Regions from separate parts of the Pseudomonas sp. HC1(2025) genome, predicted to be linked through region 1. Evidence: riboswitches for the same ligand, from Rfam matches in the RefSeq annotation. Region 1 holds a riboswitch; the other holds the start of a gene.
What was found. A riboswitch is a leader RNA that binds a small molecule or an ion and turns the genes downstream of it on or off. The one in region 1 is predicted to bind cobalamin.

Region 1 (3,402 bases):
CGCAGCTAAACGCATCTAGTGACTCAAGGGTGCACCTCACCTCTGGGGACCCAAAGTGAAACCGTCACGCCGCGAACACTACATAACTATCGCACCTCTCACCAACCCACTGAATACACTGAATATGCATCCACGTTAGCTGGAACGATGACAATCAATCCAACAGAAAACGCAATTCAACCAATATCACTCGCTATAACGCCTAAAACCAATAACCTCCCATCTTTGCAGACACTGAACAATGATGTTTCCCACCGTACTTTGTCGTAGACATCAGCCGATAGTATTTCTGATAGACCCTGACCTGGCAGGAGACCAGCTCAACGTTATGACATGGACAATTTTGACTATACGTTTGCTCATACCTGCCCCCTAATCGCCTTTTCAGGAGCGTTACTAGCCAGCACTACAAAGACCTGTACGTAGTGCAGACCGTAAAAGCACCTTATGTAAAAGCCCGCCTTGAATCCAGCCTGGCTATCCAGCCCACACGAGTTAAAGAGGTGCTGTAATTTAATGAAATCCATTTCGCAGTTAGCACGAGGAACAGCAGCCTTGAAAAACATCACTCACTCTCAAGGCAGCTTTCCAAACAATCCAACCCCAAGCCCACCTATTCAATGGGGATACAAACACGATGAATTCTTCAGCAAGCATTCAACCCAGTGCGCCTATGCTTAACGCACCTCGCACTACACTCCCCAAAGACGCTTCTCCCACCTTAGCACCGACACAAAACATCTCATCGGACATTCCGTATTTTGAGAGCTACACCCACTCGATGCTGGCCGAAAAACTACTGGCCCATTTCATAGATTTGGAAGTCCCAGGCGCTAAAACATCCAACAGCTTTCGCTTGGATGAGCTTAAAAGTATGGCGAGAGGCAAACTACACGACGGACGAGATGCCACACAAGAGCAAGTAGAGCTTGCAAAGCAGGTCATCAACCGCCCAGAACTAGTCAAGTCACTCTTTGGTTCGCACTCCGGTAATGTGACCTGGGACCAAGTCGCTCTTATCGCTGGAGACTTCAAAAGTCTCAGCGATGCAGCCCTGCTGGACCAAGCGAGAATTTACTTTCGCGAATTTGCCAAAGGTCCCAAAGATCATTATGTAAACTTTAACGAACTGCGAGAGGCCGCACGCCAAACAAGAAGCACCCGCCACTTTTCGTACAATGCAACCAAAGTTGCCCAAGAACTTCTTAAGCGGCCTGACCTGCTTTGGGATTTGGATACAAAGCCTGTCTCTCTCTCACGTCCAAGCAAACCAGACAACAGATTTGGGTTGGGCAGTATTTTTTACTCAGAAGATTGGGTTTCCACGTCGCCGCGTCGCCCTGGCTGATCAGGCAGGCGTCAATTCGTCTATTTGACGCCCGCCCTCTGGCCATGCTCTCCTACACATCTTGTTTCGGGTGCCCTTTACAGGGTGAAACGGGAAACCGGTCAATCATGCATGCATGACCAATCCGGTGCTGCCCCCGCAACGGTAAGCGAGCGAAGCGTCACAGCCACTGTGCTTTTGGCATGGGAAGGCGATGCTTTCAGGACTCAGGAGAGCCCCCTCGCAAGCCCGGAGACCGGCCCGAAAAATCAAATAACAAACCCGCGGTGGGCGGGCGCTGTTCAGAACCCTGCGTGCCCGGCTCGCGGGGTTTTCATGCGCTCGTGTCACCCTGCCACTCGAAAGGGACGTGCCATGTCGATCATCAGCAGCACCTCACACACCGCCAGCAGCTCCGCCACCTTGAGCCAACGCCTGACCGCCGCCATCGGCGCGGCGATCCTCGGTGCATGCCTGGTGTATTTCGCCGGGTTCTCGCACATCGAGGCCGTGCACAACGCTGCCCACGATACGCGCCACAGCGCCGCCTTCCCGTGCCACTGAGACCTGCCGCCATGATCAAGCGAATTGCGCAAACCGCAGGTTTCACCGGCCTGCTGGCCGCCCTGTTGCTGACCCTGCTGCAGAGCTTCTGGGTGGCCCCGTTGATCCTGCAGGCGGAAACCTTCGAAAACGCCCCTGCCGCGACCGAGGTACATGAGCATGCCCCTGGCGCTACGGCCCACAGCCACGACGCCGAGGCCTGGGAGCCGGAAAATGGCTGGCAGCGCGTGCTCTCCACCACTGGCGGCAACCTGGTGGTCGCCGTGGGTTTTGCACTGATGCTCGCCGGCCTCTACACCCTGCGTGCCCCGACTCGCACCGCCCAGGGCCTGCTCTGGGGCCTGGCCGGCTACGCCACCTTTGTGTTGGCGCCGACCCTCGGCCTGCCACCGGAGCTGCCCGGCACCGCTGCGGCGGACCTGGCGCAACGGCAGATCTGGTGGATCGGCACGGCAGCCTCCACTGCCGCCGGCATTGCGCTGATTGTGTTTGGTCGCAACTGGCTGCTGAAGATCCTCGGCGTGGCCATCCTGGCGGTGCCCCATGTGGTTGGCGCGCCACAGCCCGAAGTGCACTCGATGCTCGCCCCAGAAGCTCTGGAAGCACAGTTCAAGATCGCTTCGCAGCTGACCAACGTTGCGTTCTGGCTGGCCCTGGGCCTGATCAGTGCCTGGTTGTTCCGGCGTAACCGCGACGATCAGTACTCGGCATGACAACGGCCAACACCCGGCCGACCCTGGTGGTCGGCCTGGGTTGCCAGGGTGGTTGCAGCGTCGAGGCGTTATTGGCGCTGTTCAATGAAGCCTTGGCTGGCGCAGGGATCGACCCTCGGCACATCAGCGCACTGGCGAGTATCGACCGCAAGCAGGATGAGCCGGGTTTACTGGCCCTGGCCGCCAGCCTGGGGTTGCCGCTGAAGTTTTTCAGTGCCCAGCAACTGGCGAGCCATGAAGCGCAACTGAGCCACCGCTCTGCCGTCGCCTTTGCCCATACCGGCTGCCATGGTATCGCTGAAAGCGCCGCCCTGGCCCTGGCCACGCAGCTGGCCCAGCGCCCTGCCCGCCTGTTGATCAACCGCCAGAAAAGCCCGCAAGCCACCTTTGCATTGGCGTGCGCCGGCTGAATTCCCGATAATCCCCGTCCTTGATCATGAGCGGTCTTCATCTACAGCCCGCCTTGCCCGCTTTTTCACAGGAATGTCCCCATGACCGTCTACTTCATCGGCGCAGGCCCCGGCGACCCGGAACTGATTACCGTCAAAGGCCAGCGGCTGATCCGCAGTTGCCCGGTGATTATCTATGCCGGCTCCCTGGTGCCTGCCGCGGTGCTTGAAGGCCATCAGGCCCAGTTGGTGGTCAATAGTGCCGAACTGCACCTGGAGCAGATCATTGACTTGATCAAGGACGCCCATGAAAAAGGCCAGGACGTAGCGCGCGTGCACTCCGGCGATCCAAGCCTGTATGGCGCGATTGGCGAGCAAATCCGTCATTTGCGCCAGTTGGGGATTGCCT
Region 2 (3,402 bases), 1.2 Mb from region 1:
GCTGGTCGATCACCACGCCCACCGGCCGGCCCATGGCTTTCTCATCACTGTTGAGGAACCCGGTCAGCACATCCACCGGTGCGCCGTTGGGCTTGCCCCCCGCAAATGGCACAAAGATTACCTTGTAACCACTGTGCGGCTTGCGATTCCACGAGCCGTGCTGGCCAATAAACGCGCCATGGGCAAATTGTGCCGGCAGCGTGTTGCCTTCAGCGAAGGTCAGGCCCAACGATGCGGTGTGTGGCCCGACGGCATAGTCCGGGGCAATGGCCTTGGCCACCAGGTCCGGATCCTGCGGCGTGACCCGTACATCCACATGTTGGCCGTAGTAGCTGAACGGCCAGCCGTAAAAGCCACCGTCCTGGACCGAGGTGATGTAGTCCGGCACCAAGTCGCTGCCGATTTCATCGCGCTCGTTGACCGCCGTCCATAGCTTGCCGCTTTGTGGCTCCCACGCCATGCCATTGGGGTTGCGCAGCCCGGAAGCAAAAATCCGCTGCTTGGCGCTGGCCCGGTCGACTTCCCAGATCGCCGCACGGCCCTGTTCGGCTTCCAGGCCGTTTTCACCGACGTTGCTGTTGGAACCCACGCTTACATACAACTTGCTGCCATCCTTGCTGGCCACCACGTTTTTCGTCCAGTGGTGGTTGAGCGGGCCGCCCGGCAGGTCGATGACCTTGGTGCCCTGGGCCTTGATCGCGGTTTCCCCCGGTTGATAGGGAAAGCGCAGCAGCTTGTCCGAGTCGGCCACGTACAGGTCGTTGCCCACCAGGGACATGCCAAACGGCGAGTTGAGGTTTTCCAGGAACACCGTGCGGGTTTCTGCCACGCCGTCATGGTCGGCATCGCGCAGCAGGGTGATGCGGTTCGGGCTAGGTACGCCGGCCCCGGCACGGCCCATGACCTTTTCCATGACCCAGCCGCGAATGCCCTTGGAGTCATCCGGCTTGGGCGGCGCGTTGGTCTCGGCCACCAGCACGTCGCCGTTGGGCAATACATACAACCAGCGCGGGTGGTCCAGGCCTTCGGCGAAGGCGCCGACCTGGGTGCCCGCAGCCGCGGTCGGCTTGGCGCCATCGGGCCAGCCAATGGCCGGGGCGATGTTGACGGTGGGGATCAGGGTTTTGTTCGGTTCCGGCAGCTTGGGCGATGGCCCCGTGCCGTCGGAGACCTGCAAGGTTGAGCTTTCGCCGCAGGCGGCGAGTGCGCCTGCGGCCATGATCAGTACGGCGAGTCGGGTCTTGTGCATGTTTTTCTCCTCAATGCCTGTAGTCATAGAGGTACAGCGCGCGGCGATGGTTCAAGTGCATGGCCGGCTTTAATTGACGCTGTACCCCCAACCCACTAACCTTCGCCGCTTGTTTCAGGTGCTCTGTGGCGTACGCGCCGACCGAGTGAAACAGGGAAGCCGGTGAGTGCGCGCACTTTTCTACAGTGCGGCCACGATCCCGGCGCTGCCCCCGCAACGGTAAATGAGTCAAGACGCTGCTTTTGCCACTGTATCGCCTGCGATATGGGAAGGCGCATCGTCGGCTCGCCCTGCTCAACAGGGCGCCACTCATGAGCCCGGAGACCGGCCTGATCCATCCAACAGCATCACGGTGGGCGATGCTTGGCTTCATTTAAGTGGTCTTTTCCTGCCCGCCGTTTTTGTCCAGCCCCAACGGAGAGCTGCCATGACTGATTCCCCCGATCGTGACGAACGCCACCTGGCGCGCATGCTGCGCAAAAAAGCGGTGATTGACGAGCGCATTGCCAACTCACCGAATGAATGCGGTTTGCTGCTGGTATTGACCGGCAACGGCAAAGGCAAGAGCAGCTCGGCCTTTGGCATGCTCGCCCGGGCCATGGGCCACGATCTGCAATGCGGCGTGGTGCAGTTCATCAAAGGCCGCAACAGCACCGGGGAAGAGCTGTTCTTCCGCCGCTTCCCCGAGCAGGTGCGTTTCCATGTGATGGGCGAGGGCTTTACCTGGGAGACCCAGGACCGCCAGCGTGATATCGCCGCTGCCGAAGCGGCCTGGAAAGTCTCCCGGGAAATGTTGCAGGACCCGTCCATCGGCCTGGTGGTGCTGGATGAGCTGAACATTGCGCTCAAGCACGGCTATCTGGACCTGGACCAAGTGTTGAGCGACCTGCAAGCCCGGCCACCGATGCAGCATGTGCTGGTCACCGGCCGCGGGGCCAAACCGGAACTGATTGAAATGGCCGATACCGTCACCGAAATGGGCATGCTCAAGCACGCGTTCCAGGCCGGTATCAAGGCACAGAAAGGCATCGAACTTTGAACCCGCCGCGCCATTGCCCAGCCGTGCTGATCGCCGCGCCGGCGTCAGGCCAGGGCAAGACCACTGTCACCGCCGCGCTGGCCCGTCTGCACCGCAACCTGGGGCGCAAGGTCCGGGTGTTCAAGTGCGGCCCGGACTTTCTCGACCCGATGATCCATGAGCGCGCCAGTGGTGCGCCGGTCTATCAATTGGACATGTGGATGGTCGGCGAGCAGGAAAGTCGCCGCCTGCTGTGGGAAGCAGCGGGCGAGGCGGACCTGATCCTGATCGAGGGCGTGATGGGCCTGTTCGACGGCACACCTTCCAGCGCCGACCTGGCGCGCCATTTTGGCGTGCCGGTACTGGCAGTGATCGATGGCACCGCCATGGCCCAGACCTTTGGCGCCCTGGCGCTGGGGCTGGCGCGTTACCAGGCAGACCTGCCGTTCGCCGGGGTCCTGGCCAACCGTGTCGGCACCGTGCGCCACGCCCAACTGCTCGAAGGCAGCTTGACCGAAGGCCTGCGCTGGTACGGCGCACTGTCCCGGGAAACCGGCATTGAGCTGCCCAGCCGTCACCTGGGCCTGGTGCAGGCCAGCGAGCTGAATGACCTGGACCTGCGCCTGGATGCTGCCGCCGCCGCCCTGGCCAGCAGTTGCGAGGTAGCGCTGCCACCGCCGGTGGAATTCGCCGCGCCCGAGCTGATCGAAGCCCAGCCGCTACTGGCCGGGGTGCGGATTGCCGTGGCCCGTGACGAAGCCTTTGCTTTCACCTACGGCGCCAGCCTGGATTTGCTGCGAGCGATGGGCGCGCAGTTGCACTTCTTCTCGCCGATCCATGACCGCGTGCTGCCCGACGCCGACAGCCTCTATCTGCCCGGTGGCTACCCGGAACTGCATCATCAGGCGCTGTCGCAAAATAGCGCGATGCTGCAGGCGATCCGTGCCCATCACGCTGCCGGCAAACCGTTGCTGGCCGAATGCGGGGGCATGCTCTACCTGCTCGATTCCTTGACCGATGTCGAGGGCACGCGCGCCGAACTGCTGGGCCTGCTGCACGGCGATGCGGTCATGCAGAAACGCCTGGCGGCCCTGGCCCTGCAAACGGTCGAGCTGCCGGAAGGCGTGCTGCGCGG

Region 2: it holds a riboswitch for cobalamin, as region 1 does, so the genes downstream of both, cobO (cob(I)yrinic acid a,c-diamide adenosyltransferase) here and ACSSVH_RS13665 (CbtB domain-containing protein) in region 1, are expected to answer to the same signal.

What each region holds. Positions count from the first base shown of each region.
Region 1 covers NZ_CP196017.1:3,043,292-3,046,693, forward strand. Annotated here, with positions in the region: gene ACSSVH_RS13660 (hypothetical protein) at 638-1,348, shown strand; cobalamin riboswitch at 1,400-1,606, shown strand; gene ACSSVH_RS13665 (CbtB domain-containing protein) at 1,703-1,891, shown strand; gene ACSSVH_RS13670 (CbtA family protein) at 1,903-2,604, shown strand; gene ACSSVH_RS13675 (cobalamin biosynthesis protein) at 2,601-3,014, shown strand; gene cobM (precorrin-4 C(11)-methyltransferase) at 3,096-3,402, shown strand, end outside.
Region 2 covers NZ_CP196017.1:4,198,952-4,202,353, reverse strand. Annotated here, with positions in the region: gene ACSSVH_RS18615 (PQQ-dependent sugar dehydrogenase) at 1-1,249, opposite strand, end outside; cobalamin riboswitch at 1,349-1,596, shown strand; gene cobO (cob(I)yrinic acid a,c-diamide adenosyltransferase) at 1,677-2,288, shown strand; gene ACSSVH_RS18605 (cobyrinic acid a,c-diamide synthase CobB) at 2,285-3,402, shown strand, end outside.